3 regions of the Vibrio sp. R10-SG-ISO4 genome follow, and region 3 is predicted to be linked to each of the others. Evidence: predicted binding sites of a transcription regulator. Region 3 holds the regulator's gene; each other region holds the start of a gene.

Region 1 (3,125 bases), on a different contig from region 3:
CGCACTGCATGATGTAGGGAATCTCAGACACCACCAACTCTTTGGCTTTCACTTCCACTTCACGACTCGGCAACGACTCGACATAATCCCACTTCTCTTCTGGCGGAGGAGGGAGAGTTTGGCTGCTTTTCGCTTTGGGTTTCGGGGTAGGCTTCGCGGGTTGAACCACCGGCGCAGGCGGCTCAGGATCGCTACTGAGTAGATACAACCCATAACCGAACGCCGAGACCAAGACGATGGCCAACAAACCACTGCGCCACGGTTTCTTGCGGCGCGGGGCGGCTTTTTTAGTCGGCTTACGGCTACTGCCGCGCTTTACGTAATCTCTATTCGCCACAACTGATTATCAAACCATTTAATACAACTGCTCGCTATGTTAAAGCAGATTTGTGTGTGAGGACAGACCGGAATTGGAAGCGGCTCAGCAAAACTGGCCGCAAAGTGGCGCAGCCAGGGCGACCGGCGGCTCAATGACCGTTCAAGTCGTCTAGAGGACGCGCGGCGGCGCGGCGCTATCTCGAATCACCAGTTCTGTTTCGAGCAGTCGAGAGCCGGCACGCACGTCGTGGCCACGGAGGATCTCAAGCATCATCAGCATCGCCTGACGCCCGATTTCATAACGCGGCTGAGAAATCGTCGTGAGTGGTGGATCGCAGTATTGCGCAAACTGAATGTCATCAAAACCCACAACCGATAGATCTTGTGGCACGCGAAGTCCGAGCTTTTTCGCTTCCTGAATCGCGCCAATCGCCATCATATCATTGTGACAAAAAACCGCTGTCGGCGGCTCAGATAAGGCCAACAACTGACGAATCGCCTTCGCACCATCTTCAAATGTGAAGTTGCCTTCTGCGCAATAGTGTTCGTTCATCGTTAGGCCTGCGCGGCGCAACGCTTGTTGATAACCCTGGTGACGGAACTGACACAGTAGAGCACTCTCTGGCCCCGAAATCTGCGCGACACGGCGATGCCCCATCTGAGTCAGGTAGTTGACCGCTTCAAATGCGGAAGTGAGGTTATCAATATGCACGGTGGGCAACTCTAACTCAGGCGCAAATTCGCACGCCATGACCATCGGCGGCAGATTCTTTTGTTCTGCCTTGCTAACATCAAACGGTAAATCCGTACCGAGCAGCAGCATGCCATCGGCCTGCTTAGTGAATACCAAGTTCACAAAAGAGCTTTCACGCTTTCTTTGTTGGCCGCTGTCCCCAAGCAATACGATGTAACCGTGCTCCATAGCCGCATCTTCAATGCCACGAATGATTTCGGTGTAATAGGGATCGCAAATGTCTGGGATGATCGCGATGATGGTCTTTGATTCGTTTCTACGCAGATTGCGCGCCAGCGAGTTGGGTGAGTAGCCAGCTTCAAGCACCGCCTCTTCGACGCGTTTTCTCGTCGCAGAAGAGACTTTCTCGGGATTCATCAACGCCCGTGATACCGTCGCCGTCGACACTCCCGCAAGCTGGGCAACATCCTTCATTGTCGCCATAAGTTATTAACCCTCTTAATTAAAGATGTAGCGCTTTAGCCACCTAAACCTTGTTGCCTTGATCATAGCGTCTGGTGTGGTGATGACGGGGTCAATCCTGCACCGCTTATGATGATGGTAGGCTGATGCCCACTCTTATTGGCAGCGAAAAGCAATCGTTTGGCTCTTGCCAAGGTTCGCTTCGCCTATCCCTTTCCAAACAACTAGTTTATTCATTTCGAAACAGAAAGTTACGGGATATTTAACAAAACCCGAACTATAAAAGAGAGCCAGATCACAAATAAATGAAAAAGAACGAAATCAGCTCACAGCGCCTATCGTCCCTGCCCCTATTTAAACTAATCGGCGTGTTAGCTCAAGTCTTGAGGCTCGATATCGACCGACCAACGGACCTTTTTCGCGCTCGGCAGCAACTCGATAGCCGGCTTAGCACTGGCTAGCAGCTTTTGCATTAACGAGCGCTGCTCGGTTTGCAGCAGTAATTGCCAACGGAACTTACCCGCACGTTTGGCAAGCGGGGCGGGTGTCGGGCCCAGCACCATGCAGCCGGAATCAAACAGAGGGTGGGATTCTAAAGTAAAGCGGACTTGGCGTAGGAACTCTTCCACCAGCTCAGATTGGTTCGCCTCCGCACGAAACAGCGTTAAAAACGAATACGGGGGCAACGCCGCCAGTTTTCGCTCTGCTAAGGCCACCTCGGCGAAGTCCCGATAACTCTTTTTCAACAGTGCTTGCAATAGGCTGTGCTCTGGGTGGTGGGTTTGCAACAACACTTCACCGGGTTTACTGGCACGCCCCGCTCGGCCTGCCACCTGAATGAATAGCTGGGCTAAACGCTCAGAGGCTCGAAAGTCGCTGCTGTAGAGTGAGCCATCGACATCCAACAGCGCCACCAGCGTCACATCCGGGAAATGGTGCCCTTTGGCGAGCATTTGCGTGCCGATCAGAATCTGATATTCACCGCGTCGAATGGCGCTTAACGCCTCTTCTAGGCTGCCTTTGCGCCGCGTGCTGTCGCGGTCAATACGAATGGTTTTCTGCTCTGGAAAGAGCGTATGCAGTTGTTCCTCTAGCTGCTCGGTTCCCACCCCAACAGTGACCAGTTGAGTGGAACCACACCCTTGGCACTGGTGGATCGTCGGCTGCTGAGAGCCACAGTGGTGACAGCGAATTTCGCTGCTGTGCTGATGGTAGGTGTAGTAGGCGTCGCAGCGCTTGCATTCCGCGATCCAGCCACATTCGTGACACATCAGAGCCGGGGAAAAGCCGCGTCGATTTAAAAACAGCATCACCTGATTGCCTGCGTTGAGGTGCTTGCGCATTTGAGCGATCAGTGGCGCAGAGAGGCCCCCCTCTAAATAGAGCCCTTTGACGTCAATCACTTGATTGGTGGTGGGCACCGCACTGCCTGCTCGGCGAGACAAATGCAGATGATGATATTTGCCAGACAGCGCATTGTGCAGCGTTTCTAACGCGGGCGTTGCTGAACCAAGCACAATCGGGATCTGCTCTTTGTTGGCGCGCATGACCGCCACATCGCGCGCATGGTAGCGCAAGCTATCTTGCTGCTTGTAAGAGCTATCATGCTCTTCATCGACAATAATAATGCCCAGATCAGCAAAAGGCGTCA
Region 2 (3,125 bases), on a different contig from region 3:
CTTCTGCCGAGATACGTTTGCTCGGGTCGTATTTTTTCGCGGTGTAACGAGAGTTCAAATCTTGAATGATTGGGTGAGTCATGTTGGCTCCTAAATTGTCTATGTTGTACTGATGACTAGGGCTGATGTTCACAATGGTCAACCACCACTTGGCCCGCTTATCAAAAGGTTTTCTGCGCTGCGTTGAGGCAGCGAAGCGATGGCGTTACTATAAGCGCGGTCTATGAATGGAAAAAGTGTCATCCTGTCCAATCACTTTGGACGCAATCGTCCATAATCTTTCTAGGACACTGAAAAAATAAGGAAAAATGACTGATGTCTATCAAAGGGTTCCACCATGTCGCCATTATCTGCTCTGACTATTCGACGTCGAAAGCGTTCTACACTCAGGTGTTAGGATTTGAAGTGATCGCGGAAAACTATCGAGCGGAAAGAGCCTCCTACAAACTGGATTTGGCTTTGCCTGGTGGTGGTCAAATTGAGCTCTTTTCCTTTCCATCACCGCCTGAAAGACCAACCCGACCTGAAGCGCGAGGATTGCGTCATTTAGCCTTTGTGGTGGATGACGTTGAGGCGTACGGGCAATATTTAACAGAGCAAGGGGTAGAGGTGGAACCCATCCGAGTGGATGAGTTCACAGGTAGAGCCTTCACATTCTTTCAAGATCCCGATGGTTTACCGCTGGAAATCTATCAAGCTTAGTGGTGCTCATCGAGGAGCAGGGCATCAAAGCGTGGGTTGCCATGTAGCCCCTCCAAATCCGGCTCCGTATTGATCAATTCTCGAATCGAAGGACTTGATTCAATCGCTAATTCCAAATCCAGAATTGCCTGCTCTTCAATCCCCAAACGAGAGTAGGCACAAGCACGCTGATAGAGTGCAGGGCCATTATTGTTGTCGAGGTTAAGGACACGATTACACAGACTCAACGCCCAGTGGTACTCGCGAATTTCCATCGCTGCATCCGCCTTGTAGGTCAGCGCTTCAAGATCGCCCGGTCGCATGGTCAAGATCTCATCATACACATCAATTCGCTGCTCGGCGGTCGGCATACTTTGCGCTCTTAGCCATAAGTTGTGGATTTCATTGATCTTCTCAATCTCTTTGTTGTTTTCACTGATCACGCGCGTCTTACGTTTTAGATCGCGTTCCAGTGCACTGAATTTCTTCTCGTACTCTTTGGCAATCGCATCGAGTCGCTTGTCGGCCATGTCTTTGGTGTTGTGCTTGAACTCTCGCAGAGATTGCCAACCAACAAAGGCAATCAACGACGCGACACCGGCGATGATGTAGAAAAAGTAGGTCACGGTGACGTTGGCGTAGTTGAGGGATTTGTCGGCCACTTCGAGCTCTCGGTCGGTAATTTGAACCACCAAGCGGCGCTCTAAATCTTGTTGGTCTTGGCGCAGAGCTTTGAGCTCATCGAGGATATAGCGCTCCATTAGCGGGCGATCGAGCATCTCGGAGTCGGAGTATTTTTCTTGCTCCGCGAGGGTAGGGAAACTCAGTGAGAGGAGCATGAGAAAACTAATTAGGGTTCGAATCATCGGGGGTTCCAATCGAGTCACTTAAGATAAATATAAGCTTAGTTAATCATAGACGCGCGCGACATGATACTCCGAATGAAATAATTTAGTGCACTAACCATTGTTAAACTTTATGTGCAATTTGGGTTTATGTGATTTTAATCACAAAAATGCGGTTGATTCGGCGCCAGATTTGATTTTTGGTGCCCGATTTTGCTCATAATAATGGCGAATTTAATTAGAGTTCAAAGGAAATGTATCTGCACATGATTACGTCAGCGCCCTGGGTTATGTATCCGGAAATTACACAACCCCAACGCCCAACGTGGCGGTTTAGAGAGCCGAGTGATACCGATGGCGACCAGATTTTCCAACTCATCAAAGATTGTCCGCCACTGGATGTTAACTCTTCGTACTGTAACTTTCTTCAGTCTACCCACTTTGCGGACACCTGCATTTTGGTTGAGATTGATGATGAGGTGGCTGGATTTATCTCTGCCTACCGCAAGCCACAACAGCCAGATGTGCTGTTTGTTTGGCAAGTGGCGGTATCGAGCGATCACCGAGGTAAAGGCATCGCTTCGAAAATGTTAGACCGCCTGCTCGCTCGCGACACCTTGTCCGACATCAACGCGATAGAAACGACGATAACAAAGAACAATACGGCGTCGTGGATGTTGTTCGAAAAGCTGGACAAACGTCATGGCAAGCGCGGTGAGATTTCGGTTTTCTTGGACCAAAACACCCATTTTAAAGGGGAGCACGATACTGAGTATTTGTATCGCATCCCACTTTCTCGTGCTCACGCACACTCGTCCCAATAAATAATTGAGGAACCCAAACGGTCTTATTATGGATATTTTTAATAAGCAAGAATCAAAAGTACGTTCATATTCAAACAACTTTCCGGTGGTATTCACCAAAGCCAAAGGTTGCTGGCTAGAAACTGAAGGGGGCGAGCGCTATCTCGATTTCTTAGCCGGTGCGGGCTCATTGAACTATGGCCACAACAACCCGGTACTAAAAATGGCCTTGTTGGAGTACATCGAATCTGATGGCATCACGCATGGTTTAGACATGCATTCCACCGCCAAAGCGGCGTTTCTTGACGCGTTTAATCGCATCATCCTTGCGCCGCGTGAACTCAACTACAAACTGCAGTTTACTGGCCCAACGGGCACAAACGCGGTAGAAGCCGCGCTCAAATTGGCGCGTAAAGTGACAGGACGTAGCTCGATTGTCGCCTTTACCAACGGTTTCCACGGCTGTACTGCTGGCGCACTGGCTGCAACGGGTAACCAGCATCACCGCCAAGAAATGGGCCAAATGCAGAGCCAAGTGACGCGTATTCCATTTGATGGTTATGCCGATATTGATGGCTTAAAACTGTTTGAAACCATGCTGCAAGATAACTCAAGCGGTATGGACAAACCTGCTGCTGTACTGCTTGAAACCGTACAGGGTGAAGGGGGGTTGAATGTGGCCTCTAACGCTTGGCTACAAAAACTCGATGCACTGTGTAAAGCCAACGGTATTCTATTGATTGTTGATGATATTCAAGCGGGCTGTGGCCGTACGGGCACCTTCTTTAGTTTCGAA
Region 3 (3,125 bases):
AGTGGCGATGCGCCATTTGGCGGACCGGGCGCCTCGGGCAACCTTCGCCCAAGTGCTTACTACGCTGCGGACTATTGCGCTTACCCTATGGCGTCGATGGAAGGAGAGCACACCTTGCTGCCTGAGACGTTAAGCCCGGGTGTAGAACTGTAAGACGTACCTTGGGCTCGCTTGGAGCCCAAGGTGTTCGATTCATTGCTAGGTTTGTGATTAAGCCATTCTTTTAAAGAACCAGCTTTACGATTCAGCTTCACGATTAACATGGAGACGTTATGACGCCTGCTCAACTGTTCGATTTACTGTGGCAAGACTATATTTCCCGTCTATGTCCTCAAGCAGCCAAGGTTCATCAGCTTTTAGAAGAAGATGAACCGCTGATCAATGACCATATTGCGCTGCGTACCTTTAACATTGCGCCGCTCGGTATCGAGACATTGGCTGCGCCATTTATTGCGCTGGGTTACCAAGCGTGTGGTGACTACCTGTTTGAGAGCAAACACTTGGTCGCCAAGCACTACGAGCACGCCGATCCGACGTTGCCAAAAGTGTTCATCAGTGAGCTGAAAGTCGAAGAGTGCTCAGCGCCGCTGCAAAGCATTGTCAGCAAGCTGGTGGCACAAGTGGAGGCATCCGCACTGCAAAGCCATGAGTTTTTGTATGCGGGCCGTTTGTGGGATCTCAGCTATGAAGATTTTCAAACCCTCGCCCAAGAGAGTGAGTACGCAGCATGGCTTGCGGCGCACGGCTATGGGGCCAACCATTTCACCGTAAGCGTTAATCAGCTCAAGGCATTTGACGAGGTCGCGGCGGTGAATGAGCACCTGCGCCAAGCGGGCTTTGTCATCAATGAGTCGGGTGGCGAAGTGAAAGGCTCACCAGAGGTACTGCTTGAGCAATCGTCCACCATGGCAGACAAAGTCGAGGTGAGCTTTAGTGACGGTACGCAAGTGATCCCAGGCGGCTTCTACGAATTCGCTAAACGCTATCCGATGAGTAATGGTGAGCTCTACCCGGGGTTTGTCGCGGCGTCAGCGGATAAGATATTTGAGAGTACGGATGGGGGAAGTTCCTAGTGCCTAGTTGCTAGTTCCTAGAGGGGGGCTGGTGAAATGGGTGATGGGTAGTGGGTGATTGGGCTAGGGCCTGGTAAATAAAAAGCCACCGCTGGTAGACAGGGTGGCTTTCTTAATCTTTAAAGGTTTTCTCTAGGAACTAGCCACTAGGAACTCGCCTCTAATACCCTATCGCGTGCCGTAGACGACGATGGTTTTACCGTGGGCGGAGATCAGGTTTTGCTCTTCAAGCATCTTCAAGATACGGCCAACGGTCTCACGTGAACAGCCGACAATCTGACCGATCTCTTGACGAGTGATCTTGATTTGCATGCCGTCTGGGTGCGTCATAGCATCTGGCTGTTTCGCTAGGTTAAGTAGCGTTTGCGCGATGCGGCCTGTCACGTCTAGGAAGGCGAGGTCACCGACTTTTTGGCTCGTCACTTGTAGGCGGCTTGCCATTTGCGCAGATAGACGCATTAGGATGTCAGGGTTGACTTGGATAAGCTGACGGAATTTCTTGAATGAGATCTCTGCAACTTCACAAGGTGATTTAGCACGAACCCAAGCGGTACGCTCTTGATCTTCTTCAAATAGACCAAGTTCACCGATAAAGTCACCTTGGTTTAGGTAAGAAAGGATCATTTCCTTACCTTCTTCGTCTTTAATCAGTACCGCCACAGAGCCTTTGACGATGTAGTAAAGCGTCTCTGCTTTCTCACCGGCGTGGATCAATGTGCTTTTTGATGGGTACTTATGAATATGACAATGTGACAGGAACCACTCTAATGTTGGATCGGTTTGAGGTTTACCTAGAACCATAATATCTCACTTCCTCTGCAGGGTACGCTTGCCGCTTTCCATTTTTGTCGCGCCAGTAAAAGACGCGAAGCCCTGAACAAGGCTTTTTAGGATAAGAGCACTTATTCAATGCTGCAAGCCATCTTTGTTTCGGTTACAAATAGTAGCCTTTTTCAAAAGGGATTTCTTGATTTTAATCGTGTCAAGTTGGTGATTGTTTACGCAAAAATGTGCACATGATCACGGTATGACAAGTAAACGGGTCTTAGGACTGATCGCTAGCCAATTTTACCCGTCTCGATAAGTTGCTGTAGGATAGGTCTGACGATGAGTTCCATCGCAAAACTCATCTTACCCCCCGGCACGACAATGGTGTTGTGGCGCGACATGAAAGAGCCATCAATCATAGCGAGCAGATATGGGAAGTCGACCTGTTTGATGCCGCGCAGGCGGATCACCACAAAGCTTTCATCTAAACTTGGGATGCCTTTAGCGTTAAGTGGGTTGGACGTATCGACGGTCGGCACGCGTTGGAAGTTGATGTGGGTACGCGAAAATTGCGGGGTAATGTAGTTGAGGTAGTCATCCATCGAGCGGACAATCGAGTCCATTACCGCTTCGCGTGAGTGACCGCGATCGCGCGTGTCACGGACGAATTTTTGAATCCACTCCAAGTTCACAATGGGCACCATGCCAATCAAAAAGTCGACGTGTTGGGCGACGTTGACCTCACCATCCACCACGCCGCCATGCAGTCCTTCGTAGAACAGCACGTCAGAATTTTCCGGCAAATCTTGCCACGGCGTGAAGGTACCCGGCATTTGATTGTAGGGCACGGCTTCATCGAAGGTGTGCAAGTAGCGACGAATTTGCCCTGTGCCTTCATTGCCATACTGCTTAAAAAACTCAGACAGCGCAGGGAAGTCGTTCGCCTGCGGACCAAAGTAGCTGATGTGGCGTCCTTGCTCGCGCGCTTTGCGGATCTCGACATCCATTTCTGGGCGCGTAAAGCGGTGGAAACTGTCCCCTTCCACCCAAGCCGGTTTCACGCGCATCATGTTAAACATTTTGCGAAACGCTTCAGAGGTCGTGGTTGTGCCCGCACCGGAAGAACCCGTTACGGCAATAATGGGGTGTTTTGCTGACATGACAAACCTTGTCTTATTCCTTGTCAAATGATGACCAATATAGCATGTTCTATTGATTGATCACGGTATGGCGTTTTTTAACGCACTGGAAATATTAAAACTTTGATTTGAGTTGAATATCCAC

The links. Region 3 encodes CRP, which controls carbon source genes, mostly activating them, when cyclic AMP is high. Its sites were predicted from a motif close to TGTGANNNNNNTCACA; they were not measured.
Region 1: a site for CRP is predicted at 1,759-1,774, ahead of cytR (DNA-binding transcriptional regulator CytR). Genes of this name have one in related genera too.
Region 2: a site for CRP is predicted at 1,678-1,693, ahead of ectA (diaminobutyrate acetyltransferase). Genes of this name have one in related genera too.

What each region holds. Positions count from the first base shown of each region.
Region 1 covers NZ_JCBDHJ010000001.1:194,769-197,893, forward strand. Annotated here, with positions in the region: gene AC6R03_RS00910 (SPOR domain-containing protein) at 1-337, opposite strand, end outside; gene cytR (DNA-binding transcriptional regulator CytR) at 488-1,495, opposite strand; gene priA (primosomal protein N') at 1,846-3,125, opposite strand, start outside.
Region 2 covers NZ_JCBDHJ010000013.1:279,817-282,941, forward strand. Annotated here, with positions in the region: gene AC6R03_RS07805 (nitroreductase family protein) at 1-82, opposite strand, end outside; gene gloA2 (SMU1112c/YaeR family gloxylase I-like metalloprotein) at 316-702, shown strand; gene AC6R03_RS07815 (tetratricopeptide repeat protein) at 699-1,520, opposite strand; gene ectA (diaminobutyrate acetyltransferase) at 1,793-2,350, shown strand; gene ectB (diaminobutyrate--2-oxoglutarate transaminase) at 2,379-3,125, shown strand, end outside.
Region 3 covers NZ_JCBDHJ010000022.1:68,440-71,564, reverse strand. Annotated here, with positions in the region: gene astD (succinylglutamate-semialdehyde dehydrogenase) at 1-153, shown strand, start outside; gene AC6R03_RS16275 (DUF1338 domain-containing protein) at 273-1,073, shown strand; gene crp (cAMP-activated global transcriptional regulator CRP) at 1,242-1,874, opposite strand; gene AC6R03_RS16265 (phosphoribulokinase) at 2,132-3,001, opposite strand; gene AC6R03_RS16260 (YheU family protein) at 3,096-3,125, opposite strand, start outside.